3 regions of the Streptomyces sp. NPDC033178 genome follow, and region 1 is predicted to be linked to each of the others. Evidence: riboswitches for the same ligand, from Rfam matches in the RefSeq annotation. Region 1 holds a riboswitch; each other region holds the start of a gene.
The links. Region 1 has a riboswitch for cobalamin ahead of ACZ5VQ_RS31200 (CbtB domain-containing protein). Riboswitches for the same ligand answer to the same signal wherever they lie in the genome.

Region 1 (9,769 bases):
TCACATCGTCGGGATCAACGATCACAGAAGGGTGCCCGGCGGGTCTTCTCCCGGCCGGGCACCCTTCCGCGTGGCCTCAGGACGTCGGAACGCCTGCCTGTGCGGCGAGGCGGTCCGGGTCGGTGGTGAGCCAGCCGTAGTCGATGCTGTTCCAGAACCCGCACTGGTGTCGGTCGGCGTACACCTTGGACTTGAGGGCCTGGCTGTCGTCACCGGGCAGCAGGGACATGTACTTGCCGCTGCCGTACGAGGGCCAGGCCGCCAGTCCCGAGGTCGTGGGGTTCGCGTGCTTCACGAACGCGCCCCAGTGGCCCACCATCGCCGTGGACAGCTGCCGTTGCTCCGGAGTCTGCGACTTCGAGGTCTCCATGGGCCACAGGTAGCCGAGCTCGCTCGCGTGCGGCGCGCCGGAGTCGAAGCCGGGCGGAGTCGTCGCGAGGGCGGGCGGGTGCGGGGCGTCGAACTGGTAGAAGTACGTCCTCGGTTGGCGAGCCGCGAACTGCGCCGTGAGGTTCTGGTACTCGCAGCCGCCCAGCCCGTAGAAGACGCTGCTGGCGTCCCACAGCGTGCTGATGGCGTACGTGCCGGCGTAAGGGCGGTCATAGGCGCTGTAGGGGTAGTGCGCGAGTACGGCGTCCGCCGTCCGTGGGCCGAACTCCAGCCTGACCGCCCGCTCGTACTGCTCCCTGGTCGCTTGCGCGAACGGCAGTGCCCATTGGCGTACTTCGTCGCGGGTGCTTCCGATGAGGAGGGGAACGTCGTGGATCCGGCCGGTCCGTACGGCGACGCTCGGCGGGAGCGGCAGCTCGGGAACTCCGGACACGGGGAGGATGCCGGTGAGGATGCCGCCGGTGAACCCGCTGCCGGCGCCCAGCAGTTCGCTCGTCGGCTTGGCCCGCAGGCAGGACACGACGGTCGTCGCCGGGTCGGAACACCCGGCGGCCGCGGCGTAGTCCCGGCCCTTGGTGAGGGCCTGGGCGGTCGTGTGGCTCGGGCAGCCGCCGCTCTGGATGATCGAGCCGGCGAACAGGCCGCGGGCCGGCGGCGAGGCCAGCAGCGCGCAGACGGAGTGGCCGCCGGCTGACTCGCCCGCGATGGTCACGCGGCCCGCGTCCCCGCCGAAGGCGCGGATGTTGCGCTGAGTCCAGCGCAGCGCCGCCTGTTGGTCGAGCAAGCCGTAGTTGCCCGCGCCCTGCCGGCTCAGCCCGGGCAGGTCGAGGAATCCGAACACGCCCAGCCGGTAGTTGATCGTGACGACCACGACGTTCTCGGTCTTCGCGATCCGCGAGCCGTCGTAGAGGTCACCCGAACCGCCGGCGAAGCCCCCGCTGTGGATCCAGAACAGCACCGGCAGCGGGCGGTTCGTCCGCCGTTCGGGGGTGTAGACGTTGAGATAGAGGCAGTCCTCGCTCATGCCCGGTGCCGGTGCCGTTGCCGGTGCCGTTGCCGGTGGCCGACTGCGGGCAGCGCGAGCCGTAGGAGGTCGCCGACCGTACGCCCGGCCAGGCGGCAGCGGGCACGGGCGGCTGCCAGCGTCCGACACCGGTCGGCGGGGCGGCGTACGGGATGCCGAGGAACCGGTACACCCGTCCGCCGCGGCTCCCGCGACGGCGCCCCTGCCGGTGGGGACCGTCAGGGAGGGAGGGGCCGCGGACGCGGGCACGGCCGATACGACGCTCAACAGGGCGAGCAGGCTCACCAAGGCCGCAAGCCCTCGTAGGACGACGGAGCGCACGGAACAACCTCCCGAGAGGCGGGAACGAGCGGGAAGGCCACATACTCCGTTTCCCCCGGCGGACGGACAACGCGACTGTTCCGCTCAACAGACCGGCCGCTTCACACCCGGTCCCGCTTCGGGCTTCGTCGGCGGGCCAGCCCGAGGGGGAGGGCGAGTGCGGGGGGCCTGCGCAGGAGGTACGGGAGCATCGAACGTTCGGGCTTGGCGTGGCGCATCGCGCTCCGCGGGCCGTCGCGCAGGATGGCAGTGTCCCGTTCGTGGATCCAGAGGTCGGCGCCGGCTTCCTGGAGGGTGTGGGTCAACGCCGTGTGGTCGGGGTGGCCGTGGGTGAGGAGTACGGCACGGACGTCGGACAGGGAGCGGCCGAGGCCGGACAGCAGCGTGCGCAGCTGCTTCAGATTGGCGGGTGTTCCCGCGTCGACCAGGACCAGACCGTCGGGGAGTTGGGCCCCAAGCTCCGGCTCCACGCCGCGTAGGCGCGCGGTATCCATGAACGGGTCGCCGAGCTGTTCGCCCTGCTGACCCAGGCCGGGCCGGACGTCGGAGGGGTCCCTGGAGATCGCCGAGCGCGAGCGGCTGACCGGCGTCACCGCCTTCGTCACGCACCTGGACGAGACCGGCGAGCTCGGCCCGGAGGCGGATCCGGCCCACCTGGCGGACGCCGTCTGGGCGCTGGCCGACCCCCAGCTGTACACCCAGCTCACTGCGGGGCGGGGCTGGTCGGCCGACACGTACGAGACATGGCTGGCCGACATGCTGACGGCCACGCTCGTGGCGCCATGGAAGGTGTGCCGACCTGGTCCCGACCTGGTGCACGAAGGAGACGTGCACCAGGTTCAGCCGTCACCCGGACGGCGATGCCGCGCAGGTCAGAAAGGCGTCACCGCCACGAACGAGCTGTCCTGGCGGAACAGGTCCGTGCCGTCCGACGGGTCGACGCGGAGTTGGTAGTTGTAGTGGCGCAGGTAGTAGCCGGGGTAGTTGTACGACTCCAGGCGTACGGAACTGCCCGCGCGGGCGATGAAGGTGGCGTCCCTGGCGAACGTCGACGAGCCGTCGTTCGCGTCGAAGCGGCCCCGGAAGTCCCAGTGCCGCAGGTAGTTGCCCGCCGCGTTGCGGAACGAGTAGCCGTTCGCGTCGGCGAGGCCCGCCACGATCGTGAACGTGGACGCCTGCTTCTCCGCGGTCGTGCTGGAACTGGTCAGCACGGGCAGGTTGAGCAGGGCGGACTGCTCCTGCCAGTAGCGGGTGGTGAAGTTCCCCGACTGGAGGTAGCGGGTGACGCCCGTGGGCAGGGTCACGCCGCCGGACACCGTCTCCTTGAGCACCGTGAAGTGGCGTGCCGTCCCCGAGATGCCCGGCAGCTTCTTCGGCGCGCTCCAGGTGGCGAAGGTGTCGTAGCTGTCGCTGTAGTAGTAACTGCCGTCGCCGTATCCGTCGAAGAAGATCCGCCACGCGCCGTTGTCGAGCTGTATCAGCGCGGCGCCCTCCCGGGTGCCGCCCCAGCCCGCCCAGTTCCCGGTCCTGCTGATCGTGTACGGGCCGGCGAGCGCTGTGCTCGTGGCGTACTCGATGTACTTGGACGTCTCGTTCTTCGTGAAGGCGTGGTACGTCGAGCCGATCTTCACGATGAACGTGTCGATGTGGTTGGCGCCGATGCCGGACAGCGCCACCGGTGAACTCCAGCCGGTGAGCGCGGAGTTGGTGGCCTTGAGCAGATACGGAGTGAAGATCCACTCGTCGCTGGTCACCGAGCAGGACACGAGGATGTTCACGCTGCCGTCGCTGTCGACGAACCACTCCGGCGCCCAGGCGCGCGACAGGTTCGCGATCGGCACGGTGTAGTCGTACAGGAAGGTCCAGTTGCTGCGGTCCGAGCTGCGGGCGAAGCCGATCGTGGTGCTGGTGTCCTGCCAGGTGTGCGTGGTGTAGGTGATGTAGTAGTAGCCGTCGGTGTGCTTGAAGACGCTGGCGTCGCGGATGCGGCCCGCGGGTGGCGTGTACGCGGACGCCTTGACGAGCCGGAAGTCCGTTGCGTCGTCGGACTGGTAGACGTTCACCGTTCCGTCGTTGCTGTTGAGGAACGGCACGATGGTGTAGCGGGTGGCCGATCCGCGGGGCGGCGCGGCCGCGGAGGCCGTGCTGAGCAGACCGGGCAGCCCGCCCACGACGAGCGCCGAGACCGGCAGGGCGGCCATCGCCCGCAACAGGCTCCGGCGGGAGGGTGCGAAGGCGCGGGAGGCGCCGGTCGCGTCCGGGGCGGTGACGGGTCTGTAGGAGTTGTCTGGCGTGATCATGTGCGGCTCTCCTCGTTCGGACTGCGCTGGTGCTGCTGGATGTGCCGGTCCCGTGGCCCCGGGGTCGTCCGTCCCGGGGTCCACGGGGTGGTTCAGAAGCGGGCTCCGACGGCCGTGCCGTCCCTCGGGACGAGCAGGTCGCGGGCGGGCGGCAGGGAGCCGTCGGACGAACGCGGTCCTGCGATGGCGCCCGTGTCCGTGCTCGCGACCGACCACTCGCCCCAAGTGCCGCCCAGATCCCAGGAGTTGCCCATGGACGTGGTGCCGGCGCCGAGTGCCGCGGGCCGTGCGTCCGCGACGGACAGGTTGGCGGTGAGGACCGCCTTTCCGCCCGAACCGTCGGCGTCGAAGCCCGTGCCCGTGTTGCGGAACGTGGTGGTGCGGCTGAGGGCGAGCGCTCCCGGGTTGCCGTTGTCGGTGACTCCGTGTGCCGCGTTCCGGTACGCGAGCGAGTTGCGCAGGGTGTGGGCCACCGCCGGTGCCGGGCTCCCGCCGCCCAGCTTGAGGCCGTTGCCGTCGCCCGCGAAGTCCGGGAAGTTCCAGCGGTTGAAGCCGTTGCCGTACGCGATCGTGTTCTCGACGACGATCGGGGAGGTGAACTTCCAGGCGTCGTAACCGTCGTCGACGTTGTTCCACAGCCTCGCGCCCCGCACGACGTTGCCGCTCCCGCTGCCCTCCTTGATGGCCAGCCCGTCCGCGCTCTCGCCGTTCTTGCGCGGGTCGCGGTTGCCGTAACTGTCCAGGTTCAGGATCTGGTTGCCCGCGGAGGCGCCCTGGAGATGGAAGCCGGACTCGTAGTTGTCGTGGGTGGTGAGACGGGAGAACACGTTGTTGCTGCAGCCGTCGCAGTAGTAGCCGTACGGCCCGTTGACGATCTCCAGACCGGAGACCTTCCAGTAGGAGGCTTCCTGGTGGACGGCCCCACGCTCCGCGCGCGGGATGCTGCCGCCGACCGGTGTGTGGCTGGCCGGCAGTTGCTCGCCGTCGATGACGACGCGCTCGCCCGGGTGGGCGCCGAGGGAGATCGGCTGCGACGCCGTGCCCGAGGTGGTGATCGTGATGTTGTCGGTCAAGGCGTAAGTGCCGCCCCGTACGAGGATGGTGTCGCCCGGCTTCGCCCTGTCGACGGCCGTCTGGACGGTCCGCAGAGGTTGGCCGAGGGTGCCGGCGGCGGAGTCGTTCCCGTTGACGGCCACGACGATGGTCGACGCCGCGGCTGCCGGGGTCGGTAGCACCGTCGTCGCCAACACGGCACTCAACGCTGTCCCTGTGAGCATGCCCGCGATGCGCACGAGGCCTCCTTGTCTGCCGATCCGAAGCTTGTCGCGGGTCAGTGGTCGCACACATCAGGTTGGTTGCCGGGGTGTGCGTGCCCGCCACGAGCGGATCGATATACCGAACGTGGTTCGGTAAACCGGTCAGAACGTAGAGTGCGGCCGTGACCACGTCAATAACTTCGACACGCTCAGCCTCTTCTGGGTCCGCGCTCCGGTGCGAAGGCGGGTTTGCCGTGGCGATGCCCGGCTACCCGAACCGCGTGTCACTAACAGAGCAACAGGAACTCGTTCGTTTCCTCGAGGACCGGTTCGCCTGTGCGCAGGCATGTACCGAGTGCGCACGGGTCTGCGCCCTGCGCGCGAGCCTCGCCGAACTCGACGGCCCCGACGACCAACAGGAGTTGCGGCGCAAGGGCATCCTGTGCGCGGAGGTCTGCGACGCGACCTGCCGGGCCCTGGCCGAGCAGGTCACACAGGCCGAGGCCGGGATGCGCGCCCAGGTGGAGTGGTGCCGTGCCGTCTGCCTGGAGACCGCCCAGGTCTTCGACCGGAGCCCCGGCGCCGAGAAGGGCGCCGAGGCCTGCCGCGACTGCGCGCGCGCCTGCACGGAGTTCCTCGCCCTGCTGAGGTGAGGTTCTGTGCGGCGAGTGCCGTGTGGTGAGTACCGCGCGGAGGTCCGGTGTTGTCCGGTCGGGGTGGGGTGGCCCGACGCCGTGTCCCGAGGTGCGCCACGCCCGGAGGTGCCGGGTCCCGAAGGGCCGTTCGGGACCCGGCAGCCTCACTCTCCGAGGGCCCTCCCGACTCGTACATTCCAGCGCCCGGCCCGCCCGCTGAACTCCGTCGCGGCCAACGGCGGCACGTCGACGCGCCAGAACGCCGACTCCGGCGCCCCGAGTGCCCGCACCACCCCGGCCCGTACGATCTCCGGCTCGACGACGGCGATGATCCGGACCGAGCCTGGTCCTGAACCTCCGGCCGAGCCTGAGCCAGACCCGGAAGCCCCGGTCCCCGAAGCCCCGGAACTCGGATCCGCCACCGTCTCCAGCCACTTCGCCACGCGCTCGCACAGCCCGGCCACCGACTCGCCGCCGTGCGGTGCGGACGACGGGTCCGCCAGCCAGCGTCCGACGGCCTCCGGTTCGGCGGCGCTCACCTCGGCGAGGGTCGCCCCGCGCCAGCGGCCCACGTCCAGGCCGGCCAGTTCCGGCGGCTCGGTGACGGCGAGGGCGTCGAGCCCGAGGGCCGTCGCCGTCTCCCGGCAGCGAACGGCGGGCGAGACCAGGACCTGGTCGGCGGCCGGCAGCGCGTTCGCGGCCGCCTCGGCGAGCCGCAGCCCGGCCGGGTCGACGGGGCATCCGTCGTCGAAACGTGCCTCCCGCAACGCCGCGCTCATCGCTGGTGAGATCAACATCACTCGGCTGGTCATCGGCCCGCCCTCGCGTTCCCCACGTGCTCAACACCCCTGTTCGTACCGGGAATTGGGGGCGTGACCAGGGCCCCGGCGCGCCCCCGGCATTCCATGCGCCCTTGGCCGCGCCTCCGCTTCGCGGTACCTTCTCGTCGATATTGACGACGGTACGACGGAAGCCGGTGAGAATCCGGCACGGTCGCGCCACTGTAAGCCCCGTACAACCGCCTTCCATCAGGAGAGGCGGAGGTCGAGCAAGTCAGACCCGTGGCCGTCGTCCTGTGCACCACCGAGATGGGACGCGAGTTCCCCCAGGAGGTCCTGCCATGGCGCAGTCCGCCGTCGCTCAGCCGACCGCAACCACCCCCGACGTACCCGCAAAGCTGCCGATCGGCGCGATCGCTCCCTGGGCGGTCTTCCTCGGCATCCTGATGCTGGTGCTGCTCTACTTCGTCGGCGCCGAACAGGGCGCCACCTCCCTGGTCTCGGGCGAAGGCGTGCACGAGTGGGTGCACGACGCCCGCCACCTGCTCGGCTTCCCCTGCCACTGACGGCGACAAAGAACCGACAGGACAACTCGATGAACTCCGTCACCGTCAGAAATCTCCTGGTGCGCGGCATGCTCGCGGGTCTTGCCGCGGGCGTGCTCGCCCTGGTCGTCGCCTACTTCCTCGGTGAACCTCGTGTGGACGAGGCCATCGCGTTCGAGGAAGCCCATGCCCACGAACACGGCGGCGAGGAACCCGTCACCCGTGCCATGCAGTCCACCGGTGGACTGTCCACCGGCGTCCTCGTCTACGGGGTCGCGTTCGGCGGCATCGCCGCACTCGCGTACTGCTTCGCTCTCGGCAGGATCGGCCGCTTCGGGCCGCGCGCGAGCGCGCTGCTGCTGGCGGGCGCCGGTCTGGTCGCGGTCTACCTGGTGCCGTTCCTCAAGTACCCGGCGAACCCGCCCGCCGTCGGCGACCCCGACACCCTCAACCAGCGCACCGCGCTGTTCCTCCTGATGATCGTGCTCAGCGTGCTGCTGGCCGTCGCCGCGGTGATCCTCGGCAAGCGCCTCGCACCGCGCCTGGGCAACTGGAACGCCACCCTCGCGGCGGGTGGGTTCTTCGTCCTGGCCGTCGGCCTGGCGTACGCGTTCCTGCCGTCCTTCAGCGAGGCGCCGGAGGGCTTCCCCGCCACCCTGCTGTGGCAGTACCGACTGGCGACCCTGGCCATCCAGGTGACCCTGTGGACCGCGTACGGGCTGGTCTTCGGGCTGCTCGCGGAGCGCGTACTGGCTCCCAAACCGGCCGCGGCTGAGGGCGAGAAGGCGGCCGAAGGGCGGGCAACTCCGGTCGCGCACTGATCCGTTCACACCGAAGGGCCCCTGGAGCGCATTCCCGGGGCCCTTTCGCATGAGTGCGTGCGTCTGGCAGGCGCGTACGTCCAGGTGTGTACGACTAGGCGCGTACGTCGTCGGCATTCCTTATTTCTGGAACACGTTCTACGGTGTGCGCCGTCAGGTCCGGGTGGCCGAACGAGTGGGCCAGTGGGAGCCAGGAGGCGCCGTGCATCTCGAATACACGCCGGAGCAGCAGCGGTTGCGCACCGAACTGCGAGCCTACTTCGCCGAGTTGGTCCCCGATGACGTGTACGCCCGCTACGGCGACCCTGCGGCGCAGAAGCGCTTCTACCGCGAGACCATCCGTCGGCTCGGCTCCGACGGGTGGCTCGGTGTGGGCTGGCCGAAGGAGTACGGCGGGCGCGGTCTGACCCCGATGGAACAGTTCATCTTCTTCGACGAGGCCGCCCAGGCCGGCGTACCGCTGCCGTTGATGGCGCTCAACACGGTCGGGCCGACGATCATGCAGTTCGGTACCGACGAGCAGAAGGGGTACTTCCTGCCGAAGATCCTCTCCGGCGAGCTCGACTTCGCGATCGGCTACAGCGAGCCCGACGCGGGCACGGACCTGGCCGCCCTGAAGACCAGGGCGGTCAGGGAGGGCGACGAGGACACCGGCCACTACACGGTCGACGGCCAGAAGATCTGGACGACCAACGGCGACACCGCCGACTGGGTCTGGCTCGCCGTCCGCACGGACCCCGACGCCCCGCCGCACAAGGGCATCACCATGCTCCTCGTGCCGACCTCCGACCCCGGCTACTCCTGCACGATCATCAACACCCTCGCCTCGCACGACACCACCGCGAGCTACTACGAGAACATCCGCGTCCCCGCGTCCCGCCGGGTCGGCCAGGAGAACAAGGGCTGGCGGCTGATCACCAACCAGCTCAACCACGAGCGGGTCACCCTCGCCGCACACGGCACCATGGCCATCCGAGCCCTGCACGACGTACAGCGCTGGGCCATGGAGACCAAACTCGCCGACGGCCGCCGTGTCGTCGACCTCCCCTGGGTACGCCGCCGCCTCGCCCAGACCCACACGAAGCTCGACGCGATGAAACTCCTCAACTGGCAGATGGTGAACGCCGTCCAGGAGGGCACGCTCACCCCGCAGGACGCCTCCGCCGTCAAGGTGTACGGCTCCGAGGCCCGCCGGGACGCGTACGCCTGGCTCATGGAGGTCGTCGCCGTGGCCGGTGTCCTCAAGGAGGGCTCAGCGGGCGCGGTGCTCCACGGCGAACTGGAACGCGGCTACCGCTCCGCCGTGATCTTCACCTTTGGCGGCGGCAACAACGAGATCCAGCGCGAAATCATCTCGTGGATCGGTCTGGGCATGCCGAGGGTACGGCGCTAGCCCGAGCTGACGAGGAACTCTGATCAGCGCCGCGGCGAGAGGGTCGGCACCGGTGGCCAAGACGTCGGCAGGCTGGGCCGTCGCCCCGAGTGCGGCCCAGGTTGCCGTGCTGATCACACCGACGGAGCATCTGCCGGACCAGGATCGTCGACGTCGGGGTCGGGGTCGGGGCCGGCTTCGGGGGCGGAAGGCAGGCTGACGATCGTCTGGAGTCCGCCGTCGGGGCCTGCCCCCAAGTGGAGCGTTCCGTGGTGGAGTTGGGCCTGCTGTTCGACGAGGGCGAGGCCGAGACCGGAGCCGGGGGA
Region 2 (9,769 bases), on a different contig from region 1:
TCCGCGAGGACGTGCCGTGCCCAAGCCCGTGGTCCGTGAGCCGTTGCGAAGCAATTCGCGTTCCAACCGGGCCCGCATCCTCGCCACCGCCCGACAGGAGCTCGGACGGAACCCCGACGTCACCCTGGAGGAGATCGCCCGGGCGGCCGGCGTGGTCCGCCGTACGCTCTTCGGGCACTTCCCGGGGCGCGCGGCCCTGCTGGACGCTCTCGCCGAGGAGGCGTCCGAGGCCCTGCGCGGCGTCGTGGCCCGTTTGCCGGACGAGGCCGAGGCACCCGATCGTGCGTTCGCGCGGTTCGTCCTGTCGATCTGGTCGGTGGGGGACCGGTACCGGCTGCTCCTGGCACTCGCCCGCCAGGATCTGGGCGTGGAGAGGGTGTCCGAGGTGCTGGCCCCGGCCCGGGACGTGGCGACGGCCGTCCTCGAACGAGGGCAGCGCGCGGGTGTGTTCCACGAGCACCTGCCGGCGGTGGTCCTCAGCTCCGGCCTGGAGGCCCTGGCCATCTCCCTGCTCGAAAGCGTCAACACGGGGGCATGGGAGGACGACGGGACACGGACCGCCATCGCCACGCTGGTCGCGGCGGGAGTATCGGAGAAGGAGGCGTCCGCGGTCGTCGAGAGCGTGGCGTCGGAGGAACGCGCCGAGGCCGCCGACGCGTAGAGGCGTATGTGACACATAGGGTGTATATGGCGTATGGGATGCTAGGCAACCGGTTCGTCGTGTCGTGGCGTCTTGATCATCGGAAGGAACGTCACGCCCGCACGAACAGGAAGTACGGCCTTGGACACCTCAGGATCCCGCTCCGGTCCCAGTTCCAGCACCACCTCCAGCACCACCTCCAGTTCCAGTTTCGGTTCCGGTTTCGGTCCCGGCTCTCGTGCCGCCCGCTTCAGCTCGCGCCCGAGCCGTCGTACGGCGCTGGCCCTGGGCGCCGGAGCGGCGCTGGCGGTCACCGTGCCGACGGCGGCGCACGCCTCGGCCCCCGGCGGAGAGAGCCTCGCGGGACAGCTGGGTGACCTGGAGCGGGAGTACTCCGCGCGCCTGGGGATCTTCGCCCACGACACGGCCACCGGCCGGACCGTGGCCTACCGCGCCGACGAACGCTTCCCGATGTGCTCGGTGTTCAAGATGCTCACGGCCGCGGCGGTGCTGAGGGACCTCGACCGTGACGGCGAGTTCCTGGCCCGGCGCATCCGGTACACCAAGGAGTACGTCACGGCCGCGGGCTACGCCCCGATCACGGGCACGGACGAGAACGTCGCGAACGGCATGACGGTCGAGGAGCTGTGCTCCGCCGCTGTCTCCCAGAGCGACAACGGCGCCGCCAACCTCCTCCTGCGCGAGCTGGGCGGACCGACCGCGATCACCCGGTTCGCCCGCTCGACCGGGGACAGGATCACCCGGCTCGACCGGTGGGAGCCCGAGCTGAACTCGGCGGAACCCTGGCGGAAGACCGACACCACCAGCCCGCGCGCCATCGGGCAGACCGGCGCGCGGCTCGTGATCGGCAGGGCGCTCCCGGCCGAGGACCGCGAACGGCTGACCGGGTGGCTGATCGCCAACACCACCAACACCGAGCGCTTCCGCGCGGGCCTGCCCAGCGACTGGACCCTCGCGGACAAGACCGGGGGCGGCTCGTCGTACGGGGTCGCCAACGACGTGGGCGTCGTATGGCCTCCCGGGCGGCCGCCCCTGGTGCTGGCCGTTCTGTCGACCAAGTACGCCGCCGACGGGCCCACGGAGAACTCGCTGGTCGCCAGGGCGGCAGCGCTGGTGGCGGCGGAACTCACCTGACGAGACAGGGCGCCTCCGACACAGCGCCCGGGGACATCCGTGTCCCCGGCCGCCACGTCGGAGGTATCGGATCAGTCGGCGGTGGGCAGTTCGGCCCGTACCGCATGGGCGGCCGCGACCAGGTTGTCCAGGGACGCCCGGGTCTCGGGCCAGCCGCGGGTCTTCAGGCCGCAGTCGGGGTTGACCCAGAGCCGTTCGGCCGGGATGGCCTCAAGCCCCTTGCGCAGCAGGGCGGCTGCCTCGTCCGCGCTGGGCACGCGCGGGGAGTGGATGTCGTAGACGCCGGGCCCGGCCTCCCGCGGATAGCCGTGCGCGGCCAGTTCGCGGGCAACCTGCATGTGGGACCGGGCGGCCTCCAGGCTGATGACGTCCGCGTCGAGGTCGTCGATCGCCTGGACGATGTCGCCGAACTCGGCGTAGCACATGTGGGTGTGGATCTGGGTGGCCGGCCGGACCCCTGCGGTGGTGAGCCGGAACGCCTCGGTGGCCCACGCCAGATAGCCGGGGCGGTCGGCGGCACGCAGCGGCAGGGTCTCGCGCAGCGCGGGTTCGTCGACCTGGATGACCGAAGTCCCGGCCGTCTCAAGGTCGTCGACCTCGTCGCGCAGGGCGAGGGCGACCTGGCGGGCGGTGTCGCCGAGCGGCTGGTCGTCGCGGACGAAGGACCAGGCGAGCATGGTGACCGGCCCTGTGAGCATGCCCTTGACGGGGCGCTGGGTCAGGGACTGGGCGTACGTCGTCCAGCGCACCGTCATCGGCTCGGGGCGGGAGATGTCGCCGGCCAGGATCGGCGGACGGACGTAACGGGTGCCGTAGGACTGCACCCAGCCGTGCTGCGTGGCGAGGTAGCCGGTGAGCTGCTCGGCGAAGTACTGGACCATGTCGTTGCGTTCGGCCTCGCCGTGCACGAGGACGTCCAGGCCGGTCTTCTCCTGGAAGGAGATCACCTCCTGGATCTCGGCCTTGATGCGCTCCTCGTAGCCGGCCGTGTCGATGCGCCCGGCGCGCAGGTCGGCGCGGGCGACGCGCAGTTCGGCGGTCTGCGGGAAGGAGCCGATGGTGGTGGTCGGGAGGAGGGGCAGACTCAGGTGGGCGCGCTGTGCGGCGGCTCGTTCGCCGTACGGCTGGGAGCGGCGGGCGTCGGTGTCCGTGACCGCACCGACCCGCGCCCGTACGGCCGGGTCGCGGGTGATGGGCGAGTTCGCGCGGGAGGCCAGGGCGGCCCGGTTGGCGGCGAGTTCGCCGGTGATCGTGCCCGTCCCCTGGGCGAGCCCCCTGGCGAGGGTGACGACCTCGGCCGTCTTCTGCCGGGCGAAGGCGAGCCAGCGCAGGATCTGCGGCTCGATGTCCCGTTCGGCGGTGGCGTCGAGGGGCACGTGGAGCAGTGAGCAGGACGTGGCCACGTCGACCCGGTCGGCCAGCCCCAGCAGGGTGCCGAGCGTGGCGAGGGACTTGGTGAGGTCGTTGACCCAGATGTTGCGCCCGTTGACCACGCCCGCGACCAGGCGCTTGCCGGGCAGTCCGCCCACGGCGGCGAGCGCGTCCAGGTTGCCGGCGGCCGCCTCGGTGAAGTCGAGGGCGAGGCCGTCGACCGGGGCCTTGGCCAGCACCGGCAGGGCGTCGCCGAGCCGGTCGAAGTAGGAGGCGACCAGCAGCTTCGGACGGTCGGTGAGCGCGCCGAGGTCGCGGTAGGCGCGCGTGGCCGCGTTCAGTTCGGCGGGCGTACGGTCCTGGACCAGGGCCGGTTCGTCGAGCTGCACCCACTCCGCGCCCGCCGCCCGCAGATCGGAGAGGACCTCGGCGTACACCGGCAGCAGCCGGTCCAGCAGGGTCACCGGGTCGAAGTCCGCGGCCACACCGGGCGCGGGCTTGGCGAGCAGGAGATAGGTGACGGGTCCGACGAGGACCGGGCGGGCGGTGAGACCGAGCGCGAGTGCTTCGCGGAGCTCGGCGACCTGCTTGGCGGAATCGGCGGTGAAGACGCTGTCAGGGCCCAACTCCGGGACCAGGTAGTGGTAGTTGGTGTCGAACCACTTCGTCATCTCCAGCGGCGCCACGTCCTGGGTGCCGCGGGCCATCGCGAAGTAGCCGTCGAGCGCGTCGGCCTCGACCGAGGCGCGGTGGCGCCCGGGGATCGCGCCGACCATGACGCTGGTGTCCAGGACATGGTCGTAGTACGAGAAGTCGCCGGTCGGCACCTCGTGGATGCCGGCCTCGGCCAGCTGCCGCCAGTTGGTGCGGCGCAGTTCGGCGGCGGTGGCCCGGAGGGCGTCGGCGTCGACGCGGCCCTTCCAGTACCCCTCGATCGCCTTCTTCAGTTCCCGGCCCCTGCCCTGACGGGGGTAGCCGTACACGGTGGCCCGTGCCGCCGCGGCTGCGGACTTCGATGTCACGGAACTCTCCTTCGCGAGATGTCTCCCTGAGATCCCGGGACGGGACGTGGGCGCGAAGGGGTGACGAACCCGGCAGAGACACCTCTCGCGCGGCAAGGCGCGGTCGTCCGCCGGATATGTACGCCTGACCCGCCCACGAGGTCACCGGGATTGTCCGTACGCGATCGGTCACGTACGGGCAGATGGCAGGTCTTCGGACTCGCGAGCACGCCCTCCGTACGGAGGACACCTACTGGCCGTCGCTTCCCAGGCCCCCGCTTCTCGGGGCCCAGTGCGTATGACGGCGGTCGTTCCCGCTCACCGCTGCGGGGCAGTCCCGGATTCCCACCGGGTTCCCTCTTGCGACGCATCCCGCCTGGCGGACGGGGCGAACCAGCTGCACCGGTCAGCCTAGGGGTCGCGGCCTCACGACGTGGAACATTGCCCATATGCCGGACGGCTGTACGAGACACCGGGTCGTACGAGACACCGCCCAGGCCAACTGGACGGGCGCCGCCCCACTCCTGTGGCGCCGCCCGCCCCGGTCCCCCACTGCCACCGGCCCCTCAACCGGTGACGGGCCGGGCCCCTCAGCCCTGGGCATACACGGGGAACCCGCGGCCCGTCCTACGCGGTCCCGCTCACTCCGGTCCTGCCCGGTCCGACCCGGTCCCGCTCAGTCCGTCTCGCCGCCGAACGCCCGCAGGATGCGCTCGGCGGCGAGTGTGGCCGTCAACTCGCCGTCCCTGACCCGCTGTTCGAGACCGGGCCCGAGGGCGCGTACGGCGGGATCGGAGTGCAGGCGGCCGAGGAGTTCGTCGCGCACCATCGTCCAAGTCCAGTCGACCTGCTGGTCACGGCGTTTGGCGGCGAGGCGGCCGGTCGAGTCGAGCAGCGTACGGTGCTGTTCGAGACGCTCCCAGACCGTGTCCAGGCCGGTCGACTCACGGGCGCTGCAACTCAGCACCGGTGGCGTCCAGGCGGCGTCTGCGGGGTGCATCAACCGCAGCGCGCCCGCCAACTCCCTTGCCGCGCCCCGGGCTTCCCGCTCGTGCGGTCCGTCCGCCTTGTTGACGGCGATCACGTCGGCCAGCTCCAGGACACCCTTCTTGATGCCCTGCAACTGGTCCCCGGTCCGGGCGAGGGTGAGGAGCAGGAACGAGTCGACCATGTTCGCGACGGCGGTCTCGGACTGGCCGACGCCGACCGTTTCGACGAGGACGACGTCGTAACCGGCCGCCTCCATCACCACGATCGACTCCCGGGTCGCCTTGGCGACCCCGCCGAGCGTCCCGGCGGTGGGGGAGGGGCGAATGAAGGCCGCCGGGTCGACGGCCAGGCGTTCCATGCGCGTCTTGTCGCCCAGGATGGACCCGCCCGTCCGGCTCGACGACGGGTCGACGGCGAGCACGGCGACCCGGTACCCGAGCGAGGTGAGCAGCGTGCCGAACGCGTCGATGAACGTCGACTTGCCCACGCCCGGGACGCCGCTGATGCCGATCCGCCGCGCCCTCCCGCTGTGTGGCAGCAGCTCGGTCAGCAACTCCTGTGCCATCGCCCGGTGTTGGGGCCTCGTCGACTCGACGAGCGTGATGGCGCGCGCCACCAGCGCCCGCTTCCCGTCGAGTACGCCCTTCACATAGGTGTCGAGGTCGATCGCCATGGGGCTCAGAGGTCGTGGCCGAGGTCGGTGGCCAGACGCTCGACCAGGTCGTACGCCGCGTCCGGGATCACGGTCCCGGGCGGGAAGACGGCCGCCGCGCCCATCTCCACGAGCGTGGGCACGTCCTGCGGCGGAATCACCCCACCGACCACGATCATGATGTCCTCGCGCCCCTCCTCCGCGAGCTGCTCCCGCAACGCCGGTACGAGGGTCAGGTGCCCGGCGGCCAGCGAGGACACCCCGACGATGTGCACGTCCGCCTCGACGGCCTGGCGGGCCACTTCACCCGGCGTCTGGAACAGCGGGCCGACGTCCACGTCGAAGCCGAGGTCGGCGAAGGCGGTCGCGATCACCTTCTGGCCGCGGTCGTGGCCGTCCTGGCCCATCTTGGCGACCAGGATGCGCGGGCGACGGCCCTCGGCCTCCTCGAAGGAGTTCACCAGCGTACGGGTGCGCTCGACGGACGGGGACTCGCCGGCTTCGGTGCGGTACACACCGGAGATCGTACGGATCTGGCTCGCGTGCCGCCCGTACACCTTCTCCAGGGCGTCGGAGATCTCGCCGACAGTGGCCTTCGCACGGGCCGCGTTCACCGCCAGCTCCAGCAGGTTGCCCTCACCGCCCGCCGCCCGGGTCAGGGCGTCCAGCGAGTCCTGGCAGGCCCGCTCGTCGCGCTCCGCGCGCAGCCGCCGCAGCTTCTCGATCTGCTGGGTGCGTACGGAGGAGTTGTCGACCTTGAGGACGTCGATCTGCTCGTCGGTCTCCACGCGGTACTTGTTCACGCCGATCACCGGCTGACGTCCGGAGTCGATCCGGGCCTGGGTGCGGGCCGCGGCCTCCTCGATGCGCAGCTTGGGGATGCCCGCGTCGATGGCCTTGGCCATGCCGCCCGCCGCCTCGACCTCCTCGATGTGCTGCCAGGCCCGCCGCGCGAGGTCGTACGTCAGCTTCTCGATGTACGCGCTGCCGCCCCACGGGTCGATCACCCGGGTCGTGCCGGACTCCTGTTGGATCAGCAGCTGCGTGTTGCGGGCGATGCGCGCCGAGAAGTCGGTGGGCAGCGCGAGCGCCTCGTCGAGGGCGTTGGTGTGCAGCGACTGGGTGTGGCCCTGGGTGGCCGCCATCGCCTCCACGCACGTACGCGTGACGTTGTTGAACACGTCCTGCGCGGTCAGCGACCAGCCCGAGGTCTGCGAATGGGTGCGCAGGGAGAGGGACTTGGCGTTCTGCGGGTCGAACTGCTTGACCAGCTTGGCCCAGAGCAGCCGCGCGGCCCGCATCTTGGCGATCTCCATGAAGAAGTTCATGCCGATCGCCCAGAAGAAGGACAGCCGGGGCGCGAACGCGTCCACGTCCATCCCTGCGTCCCGGCCCGCCCGGATGTACTCCACCCCGTCCGCGAGCGTGTACGCCAGCTCCAAGTCGGCCGTCGCGCCCGCCTCTTGGATGTGGTAGCCGGAGATGGAGATGGAGTTGTAGCGGGGCATCCGCTGCGAGGTGAAGGAGAAGATGTCGGAGATGATCCGCATCGACGGCTTCGGCGGATAGATGTAGGTGTTGCGGACCATGAACTCCTTGAGGATGTCGTTCTGGATGGTCCCGGCCAACTTCTCGGGCGGTACGCCCTGTTCCTCCGCCGCGACGATGTAGAGCGCGAGCACCGGCAGCACGGCGCCGTTCATCGTCATCGACACGGTCATCTTGTCCAGCGGGATCCCGTCGAACAACTGCCGCATGTCGTAGATGGAGTCGATGGCGACCCCCGCCATGCCGACGTCACCGGTCACCCGAGGGTGGTCGCTGTCGTAACCCCGGTGCGTGGGCAGGTCGAAGGCGACGGACAGACCCTTCTGGCCGGCCGCGAGGTTGCGGCGGTAGAAGGCGTTGGACTCCTCGGCCGTGGAGAAGCCCGCGTACTGCCGGATCGTCCAGGGCTGGTTGACGTACATCGTCGGGTACGGGCCGCGCAGATACGGGGCGACGCCCGGGTACGTACCCAGGAAGTCCAGGCCCTCCAGGTCCTGCCCGGTGTAGAGCGGCTTGACCGCGATGCCCTCCGGGGTCTCCCAGAGGAGGTCGTCGCCGCCGGCCGCCTTCTTGACGGCGTCGCGCCACTCGTCGGGGCCGCCGTCCACGGCCGGGACCCCCAGCTCGATCCCGGAGAAATCGGGGATCGGTCCCGTCGGTTTCATCAGGACACTCCCATGCGGTCGAGGGTGGCGGAGAGCACGGCTACGGCGTCACAGTCCGCGAAGACGTAGTCGTCGACACCGGGGTACTGCCCGGGACGCCCGGCGAGGAACACATGCGCGGCGCCCGCCGACTTGAGGGACGCGGTGACCTCGGCGGCCTGCTCCTCGTACAGCGCGTCACTGGAGCACAGACAGGCCTCGGTGGCCCCGCTGTCCTCGAACGCGCCTTCCGTGACGGGTTCGATGCCGCCCGCCTGGAACAGGTTGGAGGCGAAGGTGAGGCGGGCGGTGTGGGCGGCTGCCGGACCGAGTGCGGCCAGGAAGATCCGCGGCCGGGTGCCGGTCGCCGCCAGGTGGGTGTCGGAGCGGGCACGCAGGTTCTCGTACGCCTCGTCGCGGCGCACCCGGGGGAGTCCGCCGGACGGCGGCTCGGGCGCGGGCTCGCGTGCCACCAACCGCTCGGCGAGGTGCGGGAACTCGCTGACCCCGGTGACGGGTTCGCGCCGCTTGGCCAGCTTCGCGCTGCGCGCCGCCCAGGTGGCGGCCAGCTCCTCGCCGACGAGGCCCGACCGCAGGGCGGCCGCCTGTCCACCCGACCGCTCGACGGACTGGAAGAACTCCCAGCCCGCGTGGGCGAGTTCGTCGGTGAGGCGTTCCACGTACCAGGAGCCGCCCGCCGGGTCGATCACCCGGGACAGATGCGACTCCTCGACCAGGATCGTCGAGGTGTTGCGGGCGATCCGGCGGGCGAACGCGTCCGGCAGGCCGAGGGCGTGGTCGAAGGGCAGCACGGTGACGGACTCGGCGCCGCCCACTCCGGCGGCCAGCGTGGCGACCGTCGCACGCAGCATGTTCACCCACGGGTCCCGGCGGCTCATCATCACCGGCGAGGTCACCGCGTGCTGCACCTGCCCGCCCGGCGCCCCGCAGACCTCGGCGACCCGAGCCCAGAGCCTGCGCGCCGCACGCAGCTTGGCGATGGTCAGGAACTGGTCCGCGGTGGCCGCGTACCGGAACTCCAGCTGCGCACAGGCCTGTTCGACGCTCAGCCCCGCCCCGGTCAGCTCCCGCAGATAGGCGACACCGGTCGCCAGCGAGCAGCCCAGCTCCTGCGCGGCGGACCCACCGGCCTCGTGGTACGGCAACGCGTCGACCGTCAGCGCCCGCAGCCCCGGGTACTCCTCGGCGCACAGCCGCGCGAGAGCGGCGACGGGCGCGAAGTCGAACCCGTCCTCTCCCGTACGGGCCGCATGGCCCAGGGGATCTGCGCCGAGATTGCCACGGGCGGCGTCGCGCGCGACCCCCCGCTCCTCGTACAGTCGCAGCAACTCCCGTGCGGCGGGCTCCACTTCACGCCCCGCCTCCAGGACGACCGGTGCCAGATCGAGGTAGACGCCGTCGAGGACCCGGCCGAGCGACGACACGGGGAAGCCGCCTTCGCCGACGGCCAGCCACAGCGAGGCGACCCCGTTCTCCAGGTCGGCGAGGACCGCGGCGTTGTCGGCGGCCGTGTGCCGCTGCCGTACGTCCCAGCCGCCGAGGGTGTTGCCCTCGGCACGGCCGCCCCGCACGAAGGGGGCGAAACCGGGCAGGCCGGGATCCGGCGCGGAGTCGTGTGCGCTGTAGAGGGGCCGGGCGCGCAGCCCGTCCTCGAGCGTGGTGGACAGGGCGTCCTCAGCTGCGTCGTCCGAGACTTCCTTGCCCGACTTGCGCAGTACGCCCGCCACGAGGCGTTGCCACTGCTCAT
Region 3 (9,769 bases), on a different contig from region 1:
GATGCTGTCCCGGCACTCGCTCGACAGGGGTGGGTTGCCGGTGGAGTGGGTGCGGTCGGTGTACCGGGGGGACCGGTACAAGTTCGTTGCTCGGCTCAAGAGGCCTGTGGAGTAGAGGTGGGTGGGCGGCTGCGGGTGTGTCGTGGCCGAGTGCGCAGTTCCCCGCGCCCCTAAAAGACGAAAGACAAAGGCCGGACGTAACCCCCTGCTTTTAGGGGCGCGGGGAACCGCGCACTCCGGCCCCACCCACCCGCACAATGCACACCGGCCCAGGAACCCGCCAGGACAAGTGAGTTGCGCCTGCGCACACAGACTGGTGCGCATGGTGTAGCGCTGATCCCCTTCCTGTTCTACCGTCCTCCCGTCACCCATGGACGGGAGGACGACCCGTGCGCACCGACAGCCCACAGACGGCATCGCCCCAAGGCCCTCGCAAGGCAAGTCCGCAAACCATCGTCATCTGGACCGTCGTCGCGCTGGTGTGCGCGGCCGGTTGGTCCGTCCTCGCGCTGTCCCGGGGCGAGGAGGTGTCGGCCGTCTGGATGGTGGCCGCCGCCCTCGGCTCGTACGCCATCGCCTATCGCTTCTACTCGAAGTTCATCGCCTACAAGGTCCTCAAGGTCGACAAGACCCGGGCCACGCCCGCCGAGCGGCTCGACAACGGCATCGACTTCCACCCCACCGACCGGCGCGTCCTGCTCGGCCACCACTTCGCGGCGATCGCGGGGGCCGGCCCGCTGGTCGGACCCGTACTGGCCGCGCAGATGGGATATCTGCCCGGCACCATCTGGATCATCGTCGGCGTGATCTTCGCGGGGGCGGTCCAGGACATGGTCGTCCTGTTCTTCTCCACCCGCCGGGACGGCAGGTCCCTCGGGCAGATGGCACGCGAGGAGATCGGCCCGTTCGGCGGCGCGGCGGCCCTGCTCGCCGCCTTCGCCATCATGATCATCCTGCTCGGGGTGCTCGCGCTGGTCATCGTGAACGCGCTCGCTCAGTCGCCGTGGGGCACCTTCTCCATCGCGATGACGATCCCCATCGCCCTGCTGATGGGCTTCTACCTACGGGTCCTGCGGCCCGGCCGGGTCAGCGAGGTCTCGCTGATCGGTGTCGCCCTGCTGCTGCTCGCGCTGGTCGCGGGCCGCTGGGTCGCCGAGTCCTCGTGGGCCGACACGTTCACGCTCGCGCCCTCGACACTGGTGATCTGGCTGGTGGCGTACGGCTTCGTCGCGTCGATCCTGCCGGTGTGGATGCTGCTCGCGCCCCGCGACTACCTCTCCACCTTCATGAAGATCGGCACCATCGCGCTGCTGGCGATCGGCGTCATCGTCTCGATGCCGACGCTGAAGATGGACCCGGTCACGGACTTCGCCACGCGCGGGGACGGGCCGGTCTTCGCCGGTTCGCTCTTCCCGTTCGTCTTCATCACCATCGCGTGCGGGGCCCTGTCCGGCTTCCACTCCCTCATCGCCTCCGGTACGACGCCGAAGATGATCCAGAAGGAGACGCAGGTCCGGATGATCGGGTACGGCTCCATGCTCATGGAGTCGTCCGTCGCCGTGATGGCGCTGATCGCGGCGTCCGTCATCGACCCGGGCCTGTACTTCGCGATGAACGCGCCGGCCGGCGTCATCGGGGACACGGTCCAGAACGCCTCACAGGTGGTGGGGAGTTGGGGCTATCAGATATCCCCCGAGGACCTGGCCGCCGCGGCGAAGAACGTCGAGGAGGCGTCCCTGCTGTCGCGGACCGGTGGTGCGCCCACCCTCGCGGTCGGCGTCTCGGAGATCTTCTCCGAAGTCACCGGGGGCGGTCTGCGCGCGTTCTGGTACCACTTCGCGATCATGTTCGAGGCGCTGTTCATCCTGACCGCGCTCGACGCGGGCACCCGCGTGGGCCGCTTCATGCTCCAGGACACGCTCGGCAATCTCTACAAACCCTTCAAGAATGTGAGCTGGAAGCCCGGACTGGTCATCACCAGCGGCATCGTCTGCGGCCTCTGGGGCTACTTCCTGTGGGTCGGCGTCCATGAACCGCTCGGCGGGATCAACCAGCTGTTCCCGATCTTCGGCATCTCCAACCAGCTCCTTGCGGCGGTCGCGCTGGCCGTCTGCACGACCCTGCTGGTGAAGTCCGGACGCCTCAAGTGGGCCTGGATCACGGGGATTCCGCTCGCCTGGGACGCCACGGTGACGCTCACCGCGAGCTGGCAGAAGGTGTTCTCCAGCGACCCGCGCGTCGGCTTCTTCAAGCAGCGCTCGGTCTACCAGGACGGCATCGACCGGGGCGAGCTCATCGCGCCCGCCAAGAGCATGGACGACATGCACACGATCGTCACAAACTCCACAGTCGACGGCGTCCTGGCGGCGGTCCTCGCCCTGCTCATCGTGATCGTCATCGCGGACGCGACGAGGGTGTGCATCCGGCACATACGCCGTCCCGCGCTCTCCACGCTCAGCGAGTCGCCCTACGTCGAGTCGAAGATCGTGGCCCCGGCCGGGCTGATCCCGACCAAGGAGGAGAAGGAGGAGGAACGCGATGCGGTCGGCGCTGCACCGGGCGGCTAGCCGGGCGGTCAGGGGCGTGCGCTGGTACGTACGGGAGCTCACCGACGAATCGGCGTACGACCGGTATGTCGCGCATGTGCGCAAGGGTCACCCCGACGCGGCCGTGCCGTCGCGGCGGGAGTTCGAGCGGATGCGCACGGACCGTCAGGAGGAGGACCCCCGGCAGGGTTTCCGCTGCTGCTGAGCGCGATGTCCGCTCGCTGTCGGGCTCCGCGCTCGGCAGCGAGCGACCGTGAGCAGCAGTTGGCGGCACTGAGCGGAACGCCGTATCCGTTATGCGGACAGGGGTTCCATAAAGCGGAACCGTCCCTTAGATTTCCTGCGCGTTGCACAGGTGATCAGTGAGGGGACGGAGCCGCAGTATGTCTGAAGCGCCGGATGCGCCAAGAGCGCCCGAAGGGAAACCGCCGGTGGAGACCCCGCCGGTCGTGCCCCCGCCTGTCGTCACACCGGTCCGTGTGGTGATCGCCGTCTGTCTGGTCGCGCCGTTCGTGGCGATGCTCTGGGTGGGCTCGTACGCGAAGGTCGACCCGACCTTCATCGGCATCCCGTTCTTCTACTGGTACCAGATGCTGTGGGTGTTCATCTCGACCGCGCTCACGATGATCGCGTACAAGCTGTGGAACCGTGACCAGCGCGCCCGCAAGTCCCAGAAGGAGGGCGCGTCCGCATGAACGACGGCGTGAACGGCGTGGCACTCGCCGTCTTCATCCTCTTCTTCCTGGCCGTCACGGTCATGGGCTTCCTGGCCGCGCGCTGGCGCAGGGCCGAGACCGACAGTCTCGACGAATGGGGCCTGGGCGGACGGTCGTTCGGCACCTGGGTCACCTGGTTCCTGCTCGGCGGCGACCTCTACACGGCGTATACGTTCGTGGCGGTCCCGGCGGCGATCTACGCGGCGGGCGCGGCCGGCTTCTTCGCCGTGCCGTACACGATCCTCGTCTACCCGCTGATCTTCACGTTCCTGCCCCGCCTGTGGTCGGTCTCGCACAAGCACGGGTACGTGACGACGTCGGACTTCGTACGCGGACGCTTCGGCTCGAAGGGCCTGTCGCTGGCCGTCGCGGTGACGGGCATCCTCGCGACGATGCCGTACATCGCGCTCCAACTGGTCGGCATCCAGGCCGTCCTGGACGTGATGGGCGTCGGCGGCGGCGAGGACACCAACTGGTTCGTCAAGGACCTACCGCTGCTCATCGCCTTCGGTGTGCTGGCGGCCTACACGTACTCGTCCGGTCTGCGCGCACCCGCCCTGATCGCGTTCGTGAAGGACACGCTGATCTACATCGTCATCGCGGTGGCGATCATCTACATCCCGATCAAGCTGGGCGGCTTCGACGAGATCTTCGCCAAGGCGGGCGAGGCGTACAGCCAGACCAACCCGGCGACGGGCGCGCCACGCGGTGCGCTGGCGCCGGGCGAGGCGGGCCAATGGACCTACGCCACGCTGGCGTTGGGCTCCGCCCTGGCCCTCTTCATGTACCCGCACTCGATCACGGCCACGCTGTCGTCGCGCAGCCGTGAGGTGATCCGGCGCAACACCACGATCCTGCCGCTGTACTCGCTGATGCTGGGCCTGCTCGCGCTGCTCGGGTTCATGGCGATCGCGGCCGGGGTCAAGGTCAGCAACGGGCAGTTGGCGATCCCGCAGCTCTTCGAGGACATGTTCCCGGCATGGTTCGCGGGGGTTGCCTTCGCGGCGATCGGTATCGGTGCGCTCGTGCCCGCGGCGATCATGTCCATCGCGGCGGCGAACCTCTTCACCCGCAACATCTACAAGGACTTCATCCGGCCCGACGCGACGCCCGCCCAGGAGACCAAGGTCTCCAAGCTGGTCTCGCTGCTCGTGAAGGTGGGTGCGCTGGTCTTCGTCCTGACCATGGACAAGACCGTGGCCATCAACTTCCAGCTGCTGGGCGGGATCTGGATCCTGCAGACCTTCCCGGCGCTGGTCGGCGGGCTGTTCACCCGGTGGTTCCACCGGTGGGCGCTGCTCGCGGGGTGGGCGGTCGGCATGCTGTACGGCACGGTGGCTGCTTATGGGGTGGCTTCGCCCACGCAGAAGCACTTCGGTGGTTCCTCGAAGGAGATTCCCGGGATCGGGGAGATCGGGTACATCGGTCTGACGGCGTTCGTCCTGAACGTGGTCGTGACGGTCGTCCTGACCTTCGCCCTCAAGGCCCTCAAGGCGCCCGAGGGCATCGACGAGACGTCCCCCGAGGACTACACAGCGGACGCGGGCGACAAGGGTGTGCAGGTCGAGCTGCCGCCGGCGACGGCGGGGGCGGGGGCGGGGCACTAGCCTTTTTTCGCCCCCGCCGCCCCTACCCATTCCCGTCCCTTCCTCGGGGGCTCCGCCCCGAACCCCCGCTCCTCAAACGCCGGAGGGGCTGACTATTAGCCCGTCCGGCGTTTGAGGACGAGGCCGTTCAGGCCGAAAGGGGGGGTCTGGGGGCGCAGCCCCCAGGGACGGGACGGGTAGGGGCGGCGGGGGCGACAACTGCCCCTGGCGGCACGGCAGTCCGCGGTTACGCTGGGCGTCATGAGCGTTGGTTCGCCGATCGTCCTCGACAGTGATCCCGGCATAGACGACGCCGTGGCTCTCCAGTACCTCCTGGGCACAGGCAGGTGGGACCTCAGGGCCTACACCTCCGTGGGCGGCAACCTCCCCGCCGAGCAGACCTACCGCAACGCCCGCGCCCTCGCGAGAGCCCTCCGTATCGACACCGACATCCCGGTCCACCGCGGAGCGGCCCGCCCCCTCACCCGCCTCCCGTACACGGCCGCCGGCCACTTCCACGGCCCCGAGGGCCTCGGCCACGAGACACTCCCCGACTCGACCGCCGCACACCTGACGGAGTCCTCCGCACAGGCACTGCTGCGGCTCTCCCGGGAGCACGAGGGCGAGCTGACGGTGTGCGCCACCGGCCCGCTCACCAACGTGGCCATCGCGCTCCTGGAGGACCCGGCCTTCGCCCACCGAGTGAAGAAGTTCGTGTTCATGGGCGGCAACGCGCAGGTGCCCGGAAACATCACCCCGGTCGCCGAGTTCAACATGTGGGCGGACCCGGACGCCGCCGAGGTGGTGCTCTCCTCGGGCATCCCGTTCACCATGGTCGACCTGGACGCCTCGCACCGCTGGCTCTTCGGCCCCGCCGACCTCGCCGCGCTGGAGGCTGCGGGGGCGGGCACGGCGCTCGCGGCCCGGCTGCTGCGGTTCTACATCGACTCCTACCGCCGCCACGGCGGAGGCGACTCCTGCCCGCTGCACGACCCGCTCGCCGTGGGCGTGTGCGCGGACGAATCCTTCGTGACGCTCGCGGAGGGAGCCGTCGTCGTCGAGTGCGCCAGCGAACTCACCCGCGGCCAGACCGTGTTCGTCCCCGCGGCCGCCCAACGGAACTACTACACGGAGTCGCCCGCCCTGACCGCCCGCACCCGCCACACGGGCCGCGTGGCCCTCGGCCCGGGCCCACGCGACTTCACGAAGGACTTCGTCACGGCCCTGCCGCAGTGGCCGGCCGTGGGCTGAGCCCGCCCCCTCGGACGCCCCTGGCACCGGCGCGACGGCCCCGGCACCGGCACCGGTGCGCGAGAAACTCGGCGGCCCCTTGCCGTACCCCTCCGGCACACTGCCAAGCATGGACATCGTGATCAGACGGGCGAAGCCCGAGGAGTACGAGGCTGTGGGCGAGATCACCGCGCAGGCCTATCTCGGGGACGGGCTGCTCGACTTCGGGGAGAGCGACGAGTATCTGGGCGAGCTGCGGGACGTGGCGAAGCGGGCCGCCGCAGCGGACGTACTGGTGGCCGTGGTGGGGACAGGCGCGGGCGAGCGGGTCGTCGGCTGCGTGACCTTCGTCCCGTCCGGCGGTCCGATGGCCGACATCGCACGCGAGGGCGAGGCCGAGATACGGATGCTGGCGGTCGCGAAGGAGGCCCGCGGGCACGGCGCCGGAGAGGCTCTCGTGCGCGCCTGCGTCGACCGCGCCCGGGCCACGGACGGCTGCGTACGCCTCGTGCTGTCCACCCAGCGCACCATGCACAGCGCCCATCGCATCTACGGACGCCTCGGCTTCACCCGCGCCCCGGACCGCGACTGGAACCCGATCCCGGACCTCGACGACATCATGCTGCTCACCTACGAGTTGACGCTCTGACACATACCGATACACCCTCCGAAGCCGATACGACACACAACATGTGGGGGTGCTTCCCGAGCCCGGCACAAGATGTATGCTCATGCTCGTTGTCGCCGCAGGGGAATCCGGTGCAAATCCGGAACTGTCCCGCAACGGTGTACTTGTGCATGTCTGTCCCCAGGGGAGAGCCGTGCGCCTGGTCAGTCCGAGGACCTGCCGACAGCGTGCCCAGGCCACCCGGCCCGGGTGCCATGACGTCCGGGCCTCGCGGAGTGGGCCGGTGGACGCGGCGTACCGCTGCGCAGAGCGTGTACCCCCGTGTGCCCCGAACCCCTCTCCCCGCAGGCCCCGTGCCGAGCGAGGGAGAGCCCCACGTGACCATCGCGCCAGCCGATCCGGTCTCAGCGAAAGCGCCCCAGTACCAGCAGGACAGGGCCGAGGCCGACGGACCGGGAACCGTGTTGCTGCGGACCCTGACCGACCTCACCGCCGACCTTCCCGACGCCGATCCCGGCAGGGTCGCCGCCGCCGCGCTGCGCGGCCGGTCCTCCGTGGGGGCCGACGGGATCACCGCGGAGCTGCGCGAGCTGGCCACGGAGGCGGCCGCGGGCCTCATCTCCGAGGACCCCGTGTACTCGAAGCTGGCCGCCCGTCTGCTGACGATCGGCATCGCCGAGGAGGCCGCCTCGCAGGGGGTCAGGTCCTTCTCCGAGTCCGTCGCGGTCGGCCACCGCGAGGGCCTGATCGCCGACCGCACCGCCGAGTTCGTACGGACCCACGCGGCCCGTCTGGACGCGCTGATCGACCTCGAAGGGGACGACCGCTTCGGCTACTTCGGCCTGCGCACGCTGCACAGCCGGTATCTGCTGCGGCACCCGATCACGCGGTCCGTCATCGAGACGCCCCAGCACTTCATGCTGCGCGTGGCGAGCGGTCTCGCCGAGGACACCGTGCTCGATTCAAAAGCGGGGACCCGCGCCCTCGACGAAGTGGCCGCGCTGTACCGGCTGATGAGCCGCCTCGACTACCTGCCGTCCTCCCCCACGCTCTTCAACTCCGGTACGCGGCACCCCCAGATGTCGTCCTGCTACCTCCTCGACTCCCCGCTGGACGAGCTGGACTCCATCTACGACCGGTACCACCAGGTGGCCCGCCTCTCGAAGCACGCGGGCGGCATCGGCATCGCGTACTCCCGTGTCCGCTCGCGCGGTTCCCTGATCCGCGGGACGAACGGGCACTCCAACGGCATCGTCCCGTTCCTGAAGACGCTCGACGCCTCGGTCGCCGCCGTGAACCAGGGCGGCCGGCGCAAGGGCGCGGCCGCGGTCTACCTGGAGACCTGGCACTCCGACATCGAGGAGTTCCTGGAGCTGCGCGACAACACCGGTGAGGACGCCCGCCGTACGCACAACCTGAACCTCGCGCACTGGATCCCGGACGAGTTCATGCGCCGGGTGAACGAGGACCGCGTGTGGTCGCTGTTCTCGCCGTCGGACGTGCCCGAGCTGGTCGACCTGTGGGGCGAGGAGTTCGACGCCGCCTACCGCAAGGCGGAGGACCAGGGGCTCGCCAAGAAGACCATCCCGGCCCGCGATCTGTACGGCCGCATGATGCGCACCCTCGCGCAGACCGGCAACGGCTGGATGACCTTCAAGGACGCCGCCAACCGCACGGCCAACCAGACCGCGCTGCCCGGCCACACGGTCCACTCCTCCAACCTCTGCACGGAGATCCTGGAGGTCACGGACGACGGCGAGACGGCGGTCTGCAACCTCGGTTCGGTCAACCTCGGCGCGTTCGTGATCACGGCCCCCGGGGCCACCGAGGTCATCGACTGGGAGCGGCTGGACTCGACCGTCCGTACCGCCGTCACCTTCCTCGACCGGGTCGTCGACATCAACTTCTACCCGACCGAGCAGGCGGGCCGCTCCAACGCCAGGTGGCGGCCGGTGGGCCTGGGCGCGATGGGTCTGCAGGACGTCTTCTTCAAGCTGCGGATGCCCTTCGACTCCGCCGAGGCCAAGGCGCTCTCCACCCGGATCGCCGAACGCGTCATGCTCGCCGCGTACGAGGCGTCCGTCGACCTCGCCGAGCGCAACGGCCCGCTGCCCGCCTGGGAGAAGACCCGTACGGCACAGGGGGTGCTGCACCCCGACCACTACGACGTGGAGCTCAACTGGCCGGAGCGCTGGGCCGCGCTGCGGGAGCGGATCACCTCGGTCGGCATGCGCAACTCGCTGCTGCTCGCGATCGCGCCCACCGCGACGATCGCGTCCATCGCGGGCGTCTACGAGTGCATCGAGCCTCAGGTCTCCAACCTCTTCAAGCGCGAGACCCTCTCCGGCGAGTTCCTCCAGGTCAACTCCTACCTGGTGGCGGAGCTGAAGAAGCTCGGCGTGTGGGACACCCAGACCCGGGAGGCGCTGCGCGAGTCGAACGGCTCGGTGCAGGGCTTCACATGGGTGCCGCAGGACGTGCGCGATCTGTACCGCACGGCGTGGGAGATCCCGCAGCGCGACCTGATCGACATGGCGGCGGCCCGGACCCCGTTCCTGGACCAGTCCCAGTCGCTGAACCTGTTCCTGGAGACGCCTACCATCGGCAAGCTCTCCTCGATGTACGCGTACGCCTGGAAGTCGGGGCTGAAGACGACGTACTACCTGCGCTCGCGCCCGGCGACGCGCATCGCCCGTGCCGCGGGTTCCTCGTCGGCCGCGGGCGCCCCCATTCCCGTACAGGCGACTCCCGACGAGGACGCCGTCGCCTGCTCACTTGAGAACCCCGAGTCCTGCGAGGCCTGCCAGTAATGACCACCGCTCCCGAGAACACAGAGAACGCCGAGAAGGTCCAGAAGAACCTGCTCGACCCGGGCTTCGAGCTGACTCTGCGTCCCATGCGCTACCCGGACTTCTACGAGCGCTACCGGGACGCGATCAAGAACACCTGGACCGTCGAGGAGGTCGACCTCCACTCGGACGTCACCGACCTGGCGAAGCTGTCACCGGGCGAGCAGCACATGATCGGCCGGCTGGTCGCGTTCTTCGCGACGGGCGACTCGAT

Region 2: another riboswitch for cobalamin. It lies ahead of metE (5-methyltetrahydropteroyltriglutamate--homocysteine S-methyltransferase); the one in region 1 lies ahead of ACZ5VQ_RS31200 (CbtB domain-containing protein).
Region 3: another riboswitch for cobalamin. It lies ahead of ACZ5VQ_RS06265 (ribonucleoside-diphosphate reductase subunit alpha); the one in region 1 lies ahead of ACZ5VQ_RS31200 (CbtB domain-containing protein).

The regions. Positions count from the first base shown of each region.
Region 1 is NZ_JBVIPT010000014.1:81,540-91,308, forward strand. Features, by position in the region: partial or broken gene ACZ5VQ_RS31170 (carboxylesterase/lipase family protein) at 77-1,778, opposite strand; gene ACZ5VQ_RS31175 (MBL fold metallo-hydrolase) at 1,837-2,505, opposite strand; gene ACZ5VQ_RS31180 (glycoside hydrolase family 43 protein) at 2,608-3,936, opposite strand; gene ACZ5VQ_RS31185 (right-handed parallel beta-helix repeat-containing protein) at 4,128-5,312, opposite strand; gene ACZ5VQ_RS31190 (four-helix bundle copper-binding protein) at 5,552-5,944, shown strand; gene ACZ5VQ_RS31195 (histidine phosphatase family protein) at 6,091-6,738, opposite strand; cobalamin riboswitch at 6,869-7,010, shown strand; gene ACZ5VQ_RS31200 (CbtB domain-containing protein) at 7,047-7,271, shown strand; gene ACZ5VQ_RS31205 (CbtA family protein) at 7,301-8,071, shown strand; gene ACZ5VQ_RS31210 (acyl-CoA dehydrogenase family protein) at 8,274-9,464, shown strand; gene ACZ5VQ_RS31215 (sensor histidine kinase) at 9,578-9,769, opposite strand, start outside.
Region 2 is NZ_JBVIPT010000019.1:71,567-81,335, reverse strand. Features, by position in the region: gene ACZ5VQ_RS37680 (TetR/AcrR family transcriptional regulator) at 17-661, shown strand; gene bla (class A beta-lactamase) at 920-1,795, shown strand; gene metE (5-methyltetrahydropteroyltriglutamate--homocysteine S-methyltransferase) at 1,867-4,188, opposite strand; cobalamin riboswitch at 4,356-4,580, opposite strand; gene meaB (methylmalonyl Co-A mutase-associated GTPase MeaB) at 4,844-5,830, opposite strand; gene scpA (methylmalonyl-CoA mutase) at 5,836-8,022, opposite strand; gene ACZ5VQ_RS37655 (methylmalonyl-CoA mutase family protein) at 8,022-9,769, opposite strand, start outside.
Region 3 is NZ_JBVIPT010000002.1:529,497-539,265, reverse strand. Features, by position in the region: gene ACZ5VQ_RS06300 (GntR family transcriptional regulator) at 1-115, shown strand, start outside; gene ACZ5VQ_RS06295 (carbon starvation CstA family protein) at 390-2,567, shown strand; gene ACZ5VQ_RS06290 (YbdD/YjiX family protein) at 2,539-2,751, shown strand; gene ACZ5VQ_RS06285 (DUF3311 domain-containing protein) at 2,930-3,241, shown strand; gene mctP (monocarboxylate uptake permease MctP) at 3,238-4,869, shown strand; gene ACZ5VQ_RS06275 (nucleoside hydrolase) at 5,110-6,099, shown strand; gene ACZ5VQ_RS06270 (GNAT family N-acetyltransferase) at 6,209-6,727, shown strand; cobalamin riboswitch at 6,804-6,944, shown strand; gene ACZ5VQ_RS06265 (ribonucleoside-diphosphate reductase subunit alpha) at 7,084-9,516, shown strand; gene ACZ5VQ_RS06260 (ribonucleotide-diphosphate reductase subunit beta) at 9,516-9,769, shown strand, end outside.